DNA from 3 places in the Exiguobacterium sp. UBA6282 genome. Region 2 is predicted to be linked to each of the others. Evidence: riboswitches for the same ligand, from Rfam matches in the RefSeq annotation. Region 2 holds a riboswitch; each other region holds the start of a gene.
What was found. Region 2 has a riboswitch for thiamine pyrophosphate ahead of tenA (thiaminase II). Riboswitches for the same ligand answer to the same signal wherever they lie in the genome.
Positions count from the first base shown of each region.

Region 1: linked by a shared signal. The riboswitch ahead of B2751_RS00155 (ECF transporter S component) and the one ahead of tenA (thiaminase II) in region 2 are both predicted to bind thiamine pyrophosphate.
Region 3: linked by a shared signal. The riboswitch ahead of thiD (bifunctional hydroxymethylpyrimidine kinase/phosphomethylpyrimidine kinase) and the one ahead of tenA (thiaminase II) in region 2 are both predicted to bind thiamine pyrophosphate.

Region 1 covers NZ_DJUM01000002.1:5,341-8,618, forward strand. Annotated here, with positions in the region: gene B2751_RS00150 (ABC transporter ATP-binding protein) at 1-1,101, opposite strand, end outside; gene B2751_RS00155 (ECF transporter S component) at 1,098-1,670, opposite strand; TPP riboswitch at 1,771-1,870, opposite strand; gene B2751_RS00160 (50S ribosomal protein L25/general stress protein Ctc) at 1,967-2,638, opposite strand; gene B2751_RS00165 (GNAT family N-acetyltransferase) at 2,930-3,278, opposite strand, start outside.
Region 2 covers NZ_DJUM01000020.1:8,763-12,040, forward strand. Annotated here, with positions in the region: gene B2751_RS05030 (glycoside hydrolase family 3 protein) at 1-318, shown strand, start outside; gene B2751_RS05035 (hypothetical protein) at 350-658, opposite strand; gene tenA (thiaminase II) at 710-1,405, opposite strand; TPP riboswitch at 1,478-1,584, opposite strand; gene B2751_RS05045 (DUF1002 domain-containing protein) at 1,778-2,659, shown strand; gene abc-f (ribosomal protection-like ABC-F family protein) at 2,937-3,278, shown strand, end outside.
Region 3 covers NZ_DJUM01000054.1:25,924-29,201, forward strand. Annotated here, with positions in the region: gene B2751_RS13960 (murein hydrolase activator EnvC family protein) at 1-235, shown strand, start outside; gene B2751_RS13965 (murein hydrolase activator EnvC family protein) at 438-1,715, shown strand; TPP riboswitch at 1,780-1,890, shown strand; gene thiD (bifunctional hydroxymethylpyrimidine kinase/phosphomethylpyrimidine kinase) at 2,006-2,809, shown strand; gene thiM (hydroxyethylthiazole kinase) at 2,790-3,278, shown strand, end outside.

The sequences.
Region 1 (3,278 bases), on a different contig from region 2:
AACGTTCGTCGCTGCCCGGTGGCTCCAGTCGATTTCCGCTTCGACCGTCAGCTTAAGAAACTGCAGATCCGGTTGTTGAAAGACATAGCCAACGTGCTCATAAAAGCGACGCTGGGAGTAACGATGAACCGGACGCCCCTGGAGCTGATACGTTCCACGATTGGGAAGCAACCGCCCGAGTGTCGCAAGCAATGTACTTTTACCGGATCCATTTGCCCCAAGCAGCATCACCCATTCTCCTGTCTGCAGGGAAAATGTCGCATCGGTCAGCGGATATGGTGCTTTCGTCGATAATGCAGCGACGTGTAACAAAGAGCGACCAGCTGTAGCGACGGGGGAAGGCACATGAAGTCGCGCCGCTTGCGGTCCATCTATGGGTAACGTCTCTAACGTATACGGATATAAAGAGGGAACGGCAATGCCTTTCGTTTGAAGCTCTTTGTAATCCTGCGGGAACAGATCCCGTGGATCTGCTGTCGCAGTAATCGATCCGTCCTCAAGCAAGACGACCTGGTCGACGTACGACAAACAGACATCGAGTTGGTGTTCGATCAAGACGATCGTTAAATCGTGTTCTTTTTGAATCCGAAAAATCAACGCCATCAGCTCATGTTGTCCGATTGGATCAATCTGAGCCGTTGGTTCATCGAGTAATAAGATCGTCGGCTCAAGTGCTAGGACCGCTGCGAGTGCGAGACGCTGTTTCATTCCTCCGGATAGACTCGCGATCGGTGTCGAGAAGGGGAGGGGGAGACCGACGAGTGCGAGTAAGCGTTCAATTCGTTCATCCATCTCCACGCGCGGAATCGAGCGATTTTCTAAACTAAAAGCGATTTCGCGTCCGATCGTCTCCATGCAGAACTGTTCTTCTGGATTTTGAAACAAGATTCCGACCGAACCGGACCGGGTAACGGTACCAGTCTGTTCGACTTCAATCGTTTCCGGTGTCAGTCCGGCAAGGGCATGAAGTAATGTCGTCTTGCCACTCCCACTTCGTCCGAGCAGAAGGGTCGTCCCTTGCTCAATCGTCAGCGATACATGATTGAGCACCGATTTCATCTGACCGGGATAGCGGATGCTGAGGTCGTCGACAGTAATCATGCGATTTCTCGTTTCGCACGTCCTGCTGCAAACCCGTTCAAGACACCAGTCGCAACAAGGCGACGGACGAGAATGGCTGCAAGCAAGCCACCGAGTAATGCACCACTGATCAATTGTAAGCCAGTTGTCGCAAGCAACGTCGTCGTTGTGTAGTAACCGAATCCGTTCGCGATTAGACTATAAACGATGCTACCAATCGCGGCTCCGACACCCGATAACATCAAGGTCCATGTGTCATAACGACGGTAACGCGTCATCGCGAAGACGAGTTCCGCACCAAGTCCTTGGCAGACTCCGATCAGAAGAGCGGATAAACCAAAATGACTACCTGTGAACAGTTCGACGGCTGCCGCGACGACTTCCGCAATTAAAGCGGCACCTGGCTTTTGAATGATTGCTGCGACGAGCGGACTCGCAATGATCCAGATGCCAAACATCCAGTTGGCACCGACAGGACCGAAGATCGCTGAGATCGGTAACCAGAGTGTTGACCAACCAAGATAGATGACGCCGCAAGCGACGGCGAGCATCATCATGACCATGATTTCTTTCATTTTCCAGTGTTGCATTAGATACGTCCTCCTTTGAATGGGGGAGACGCCAAAAAAGACCGCCCTCCGTAAAAAAGAGAGCGGTCCTCAGAAAAACTGCGCGCAGCAGGAGTCATTGGATGTGATCGCTCCACTTTCCTACGCTAGTATGAACTAGATCAGGTTCGAAGGGTCCGAAGTGAATCGTCTCAGCCAATTGGGCTCCCCTAGTGGATATGGTAATAGGTGATACGCTGTTCACTTTAGGCAATCCAGCGTCTGTTGTCAAGACACAAAAAAAACGATACGCCGCAAAGGGCGTATCGTTAAACGACTTATTTATTGTCTTCGTTCTCTTCAGCTGTTTCTTCTGAAGACGCTTCTGTTGCTTCCGCTTCGTTGTCTTCGCCAGCTTCTGCTTGTGCCTCTGCTTCCTCGATTTCTTCAAGATCCTGCTCGAGTGTCGATTCGACGACAGCTGCGACTTGAATATCGCCTTCTGTAACGATGCGGAAATCTTTTTGTTCTGGAAGATCGGCTACAGAAATCGAATCGCCGATTTCGAGGTTCGTGACGTCGACTTCGACGTTCTCTGGTAATTTATCTGGTGTAGCGGCGACTGTTACTTTAAAGAGTGTTTGTGATAGGAAGCCACCAACTTTTGCACCGGCTGCTTCGCCAACAAGTACAACGTCTGCTTCGACTTCTGTTTCTTCATCCATTTTCACGGCGATGAATTCAACGTGATCGACTGTTGGTGTGAAGACATCCATATCACGGCGATTGATCAAGACGTTAATATTTTTACCGTCGAGTTTGAGTGAAATCAAGACGTTTTCACCGTTTTCTCGGACGATTTTAAGCAATTCTTTTTCTTCAAATGCGATTGGTGTACTTTCCACTTTGTAACCATACACGACGCCAAGAGCTTTTCCTTCATGACGCAATTGTTTACGGAGTGAGCGTGGACGTACCTCGCGTTTTTCGGCTGTTAAATTAACTGACATGTTCATTTCCCCCTTGAATTTGGTATAGCCCTCAAAAGGTAATGAATGTAGGAGCAGGACGAATCCTGAACAATATGAATCATGCTAAGACAATCGGTTTCAGACTCTCATGAATCTGACGCTTTCGTGACTTTGCATTTCTCTCCCAGGTCATTACGCTGATATTGAGAAACATGTGTGAGTAAGTCACCGGTTTGATGCGGTGCTAATGAGTTTATACCCCTATGTTTTAAATCCATAAACCTCTTTTTTTATCTTTTTGAAGTCGAAAGACCTCCAAACCGCTTGAAATCAAGGGTTGAGAGGTCTTTCGTTTTTTTCATTCTTTATGGTGATTCGTTGATTTTCACGAACTAAAACACGAACGAGACGTTCAATTTGCCGCATCGTCGTTTGTCCCATCGTCGAAATTTGTAGCCACTGATTGTAAACGAGATAGTCGCTTTCGTACTGGACGTGATACCCCTGAATGCGCAGAGCGTCGCCTAAATCAGTTGCGGACGGATGAACGATCGTCAGTATTCCCGGCGCTTGTGCTTCTTGTTGTGCGAGCAGTTGGAATCCAGTTGCGCGGACGGCTTGTTCGAGATAGGTCATCTTGATTGCTGCTTGATTAAGATCGAGGGCATCAAGCGCTGCC
Region 2 (3,278 bases):
ATCTTCCGGTATGCGAAACAAACAGATATACCATCCGTCTTGCTTAGCCTCCGCAATCCATACGATGTCGCCGTTCAACCGGACGCACCGGCACACGTCCTCGTCTATGGTTTTAAAGGGGATCCGAACGGACCGGACTCCGAAGCAGGCAATCTGAAATCAGCGGGACCAAATCTTCCTGCCGGTATTCGAGCCATCTTCGGAACGCTCAAACCGCAAGGCACCTTACCAGTTGATGTGCCGGTCTTTCAGAACGGTATCTTTACCGATCAACTGCATCTCGAATTCGGTGACGGCTTTAAAAATTGGAAAAAATGAGAACATGATACACCAAAAGACCGAGACTCCTTTAAAGGATGCCTCGGTCTTTTAATAATTGATATGAAGATTCAGTTTCTGCTTTCGCACGCTCGTAGACACGATGAAGTGAATAAGTCAACGAAGCATAGAGGACGACGACCAGGACAGTTGCGATAGTTCTCCCCGTTGTAAAACCAAACTGAAGCAACACCTGAAAATTCTGAATCGTAGCATATGTGCCGTACACCGCCATCAATATGGGAATGATGTACCCAACAAATCTCACTTTCACTTTTCCGAGCACCTGTTGCACGACATATGCCGCGAGGATCACGAGTGCGATGACTATGATTTCCATTCCAATCCCTACTTTCACTAGATGGTATTCCTAATTCTACCATCTACTGGTTTAAGAAGATACCGGGCGAGCTGGAATCGTTTCGTAGACCGACGTGAACGTCTCTTCCGTCCACCCCATGTGCCAGAAGAGTAACTCATAGTAACAACTAGTCACGAAATGCCGTTTCATCCGCTCTCGTTCAGTCGGGCTTGCTTGTTCCGCCAACGCATCAAGCCGTGCAATCTGTTCAAAGACGACCTTTTCGAACCATTCCGAACTATATGTGTCGATCCATTGCTGATAGATTTTTTCATCCGGTGTACACGTCAATAATTGTTGTCCAACTTCATAATACAACCAGTAACATGGCAAGATGGCAGCAATCGTCTCACCAAGCGTCCCTTCACTCGCATGATGCATGTGTGAGACGTAAGCATATGCCGTTGGTGCCGGTTCAAATGCTTCAAGGTCTGCTTCCGTGATACCGAGCGGCTCGAAAAATGATTGATGCAAGCTCAGTTCTGCCCCATATGTCGAAGTCGCGTGCTCGGCAAGTGTCGCGATCGTCGCAAAGTCATCTGCTTTTGACGCTGCCTTCGCTTGAATCTTCGCAAAGTGTTTTAAGTAATACGCATCCTGCATGACATAATGTCGAAATTTCGAGAGCGGTAACGTTCCCTCGCCGATTCCTTGAACGAATGGGTGCGTAAAACTACTGTCCCAATACGCTTGTGCTGCTTGTTTGATTTCTTGTGTGAATGTCATGATCTCATCCTCCTTGTTTTTATGAAACGAAAAAACACCACCCCGAAACACACGGGCATGGCGCAAGAAGAACAAGACTTGACGCCACTTCCCTCCGTAAGTACGAACTTAATCAGGTTCAAAGGGTCCGAACGTCTTCGTTCGTCTCAGTCGGCCTACCGACTCCCCTAGTGGTCATTATTCGATTCAAATCCACTATAGCATGCTGAAAATGGAAGTCAAGTTGTCCTCTTTTCGCTATACTATAGAGTGTCAGAAGGCGGATATCGTCTCCATCTACAGACCGATTCCGAACTTCTTTCGTTCTCGTACACTAATTTTAGTACCTGATACTATAATTCATTCTGTTACTTACAATTGGAGGATTTCATTATGCATACACCAACAAAAATCATGGCGTCAGCCGTTATCGCTTCTGCTTTATTACTTCCGACAGCCGCATCCGCCGAGCAGGTCGTCGATAAGACGATCGTCACTCTCGGTGAGTCACTCGGCGCAAAAGATAAGGCTTGGGTGCTTTCACGTCTCAATGCACCGGAAGGTATCACACCGATCATCGCAACCTCTGCAGACGAAGAAAAATACCTCGGGAAAAACATCCCCCAGTCACAAAAGGGCGGCAACATGTATTCATCCGCTAAGATCGAATTGACGGAAAAAGGTGACGGACTTTCCGTTGCGACGGAAAACATCACGTGGGTGACGAAGGATATGTATCTCAACGCTCTCGTCACGGCAGGTGTCAAAGATGCCGACATCACGATCACTTCTCCTTATAAAGTGACTGGAACATCGGCACTGACAGGAATCATGAAAGCCTATGATCAAACTTCGGCTGAGACCGGAATCAAGCTGAGTGACGAACGGAAAGATTTAGCACAGCAAGAATTATCGGTCACATCAGACGTCGGGAAGACAGTCGGGACAGATAAAGTCGCTGATTTGATGAATGAGATCAAGGCCGAAATCGCGAATCAAAAACCGGAAACAAAAGTCGAGATCGAAAACCTGATCGTCCAAGTCATTCAAAACAACAACATCCAACTGTCTGATGCACAGATGGATCGGTTGACGAATCTATTCAATCAAATGGAGCAAGCGAACATCAACTGGGGGCAAATCGAGAGTGGACTGAAAAATGCTGGTCAAGACATCCATGCGTTTGCAACGTCCGAGGAGACAAAAGGATTCTTCGCTAAATTATTTGATGGTCTGAGTGACTTCTTCAGCTCGATTGCTGGTGTGTTCAAATAATTCAGACTTCCGCAATTAACAAGATAATGGTAAACTGGTTGTATCTGAAACGAAAGGTGGTGTGAAATGATGGACTTTGCTGCGTGCAAACATTGGTTAATGGAACAATTGTATCTGTTGCGCGCGATTTTTCATGGAATGGCGTTCTAAGGCACCCGTCTGCCCTTTTTTAGAACTTCATGATTGAAAAATACAGCAAAGCGCATCTTTCACACACTAGGGAGAGTGCTATTTGCGCTCTCCCTTTTTTTAATGCGCGCGAAAGGATCAACTTATTATGATGATTTGCGACATTCAACATCTGACAAAACAATTCGGAGGCGAAACGATTTTAACGGACGTTTCCCTCTTCTTAAACGAACACGATCGTGTCGGTCTGATTGGACGAAATGGGAGTGGTAAAACGACATTACTCCGCTTACTTGCTCGCCTTGACCAACCGGACGGTGGCGTCATCTATCAAAAGAACGGTTTGACGATTGGCTACTTGGAACAACTTCCCACTTATGCCGAGACAATGACCGGACTCGACGTCCTTTGGACGGCGTTTGAAGAGATCCTCGCAATCCGTTCTCGGATGCAACAGTTGGAGCTTTTGATGGCGACAGCGCCAGATGAT
Region 3 (3,278 bases), on a different contig from region 2:
CCACATCATGATTGCTCACCAATTAAACGGTAAAACGTACACAACATTGTATGCTCATATGAGCGCACTCAATGCTCACGCAGGTCAACGCGTCAGTCAAGGTGAACAAATCGGTTTACGTGGAAGTACTGGGAATTCAACTGGTCCACACTTACACTTTGAAATCCACGTCGGTGGATACAGCTATAGTGCAACTGGTCCAGCTAGCTCAGTGAACCCAATGACGATGTTTTAAACAGTAAAGAATCGTTGCTTATGCAGCGGTTCTTTTTTTGCGATTTTCAAAAAATAAATGATTATATTACAAAAAAACGTTTTCATTTGAAATGTAAATGAAATTTTTTTGAAACGATTAGGGTGCTATAATCTATTTCAGATATGAGAGAAACTTGAATACTATAATAAAATATGAAAAACATAAGTGAGGAAAACGATATATGCTAAAAAAACTAATTTCTACCATTGTTTTAGGAGCATTACTTATAACAGGAACACAACCAATTGCGGCAGCAACGATCAAAGAAAAAAAGGCTGAAAATGCCGCAGAACAACGTAAATTAGAAAAAGCAATTAAAAAACAAGAGTCGAAAATTTCGAAAGAACAACGTCAAATCAATCGAATCGATGCAGCGATCAACGAAAAGATTTTTCAGATTTCCGAAAAAAATAAACAAATCGAGAAATTGAATTTGCGAATTGATGAATTAAAAGCAGACATCGTTCGCTACGAAGAGATGTTGAAAAAACAAGAAGAACTACTCGGTGATCGTCTACGTGTCTTCCAAGAAAACGATGGAAACTCAATCAAATGGGAAGAAGTCATTTTTGGATCGAAGGATTTAGGTGATTTATTTAGTCGTGTCATGGCAGGGAAAAAAATCGCGGAGCAAGATGATAAAATGATTTCGGATTACATCGCAACCCAACAAAAGCTAGCGGAAGCAAAACAAGCGCTCGTTGAAAAAAAGGCGGAGCAGGTTGAAGAGAAGAAAACATTAATCGAACAAAAAAAAGCGTTGAAAGTTCAAATGAAAGAACGCAGTGCTACGCTTAAAAAATTACGAAAAGGTAAGACGAAGTTTACGACAGAACTTCTAGACGCGAAAGAACTACAAGCCACACTTGAAGCTCAAGAACGTGCGATTGCGGCAGCGAAGGCAGCAGCTAAAGTAGCGGCTGAAAGAGCAGCAGCCGAGAAAGCAGCAGCTGAAAAAGCCGCTAAAGCGAATGCTCAAGCAGCAAAACAAGCAGGTAAGAGTTCAGAATCACCTACTTCAGTTGCCCCACCCGTTGTTTCGAGCGGTGGGAAATTCGTTCGTCCATCTTCTGGTGGCGTATCACAAGGGTTTGGACCAGCAAGCGGTGCGAACGGCTATACGTTCCATAATGGTGTCGATTTCAGTGGTTCGGTCGGCTCACCAATCGTCGCAGCAGCAGCTGGAACGGTCATTACAGCTTCAGGTGGTGGGCCTTATGGAAATCACGTCATGATTTCTCACTTCCTTGACGGGAAAGTCTATACGACAGTCTACGCTCATATGAGATCATTATCTGTTCATGCAGGACAAACAGTTTCTCAAGGTCAGCAAGTTGGAACACTTGGTAGTACTGGGAATTCAACAGGACCACACTTGCATTTCGAACTACATGTCGGAGGCTATCAGTACAGTGCCTCTTCTCCTCTGAATGCAGTTAATCCATTAGCATACCTATAATTCAAAACGAGCTTCGGCTCGTTTTTTTCTTGCCGCTATGCTACAGTTAAGGCGAAATGAATACTTGAGCAACTAGGGGAGCTGGAGGAATCCGGCTGAGAGGAAAACCAATCTGTTTTCGACCCTATTACCTGAACTGGATAATACCAGCGTAGGAAAGTTGAGCCGAACGGATACCGAAATGGTTGGATAACGATTTCGTATAGCGTCGACTGCTTTTTTACAGCGGTCGACGCTTTTTTTGTCGGTAACAACTCCCTTACATTGCTCGATGGAAAGGTGAGAAAAATATGAAACATGTATTGACGATTGCGGGATCTGACTCCGGTGGTGGAGCTGGAATTCAGGCAGATTTAAAGACATTTTCGGCATTGGGCGTTTATGGGATGAGTGTTTTGACGGCGGTAACGGCTCAAAATACACTGGGCGTTCAAGCAGTAGAAGAGTTATCATCGGAAATCGTTGATGCCCAATTAGCTTCAATCTTTTCAGATATTCGTGTGGATGCTATCAAAATCGGTATGGTCTCGAATGCACAAACGATTCACGTCATTGCAACACATCTTCGCAAACAGACAGTTCCGATCATACTAGACCCTGTCATGGTCGCAAAAGGCGGGCATGCCCTATTGCGGACGGAGGCAGAGGAAGCACTAATCGCGGAGTTACTGCCACTTGCGACACTCGTCACACCAAATTTACCGGAAGCAGAGCGCTTAACAGGGCAGTCAGTTACTAATCTAGAGGAGATGCAACTGGCGATGCATCAGTTGGCTATGAAGACTGGAGCCGTCTTGCTAAAAGGTGGACATCTACCGGGAGCTGCCACGGATTTATTATGGGACGGGCAAGAGGAATACCGTTTCACATCAGATCGGTTAGATAATCAACATACTCACGGAACAGGCTGTACCTTATCTGCAGCGATTGCGGCACGGATGGCACTTGGAGAAGCTTTACCGGACAGTGTACGTCAGGCCAAGAAGTATGTTACAGAGGCGATTCGTCATGGATTTGCTCTCGGACAAGGGATTGGACCGACACATCATTTTCATTCACTTTGGAGGGATACACATGTTTACGACCATTCTTAAACACAAACCACTCATTCATCATTTGACGAACACAGTCACGATCAATGATTGCGCCAATGTCACACTCGCCGTTGGCGCATCTCCAGTCATGGCGGAGGATATTCGCGAAGTGGAAGAGATGGTTCGACTTGCGCAAGCTCTTGTCTTGAACATTGGAACAATTGATGCAGACATGCAAGCAGCTCAACGACTCGCCGCAAGCGAAGCGAGACGCTTGAACGTTCCGATCATCCTTGATCCAGTTGGAGCGGGAGCTACATCATTGCGTACGTCCTTTTCAAAAGAATTGAGTAGACTCGGATGTACGGTCGTTAAAGGAAATGCTTCAGAAATCAAGACATTGCTTGGGGAGAATGGACGAACAAAAGGAGTCGATGCTGCTAGTGATGAGATCATGGATCGAGAAATCATTCGTGCATTCGCTCGTAAACAAAAGTCCGTCATTGTCGTCACAGGTCCAATCGACTAC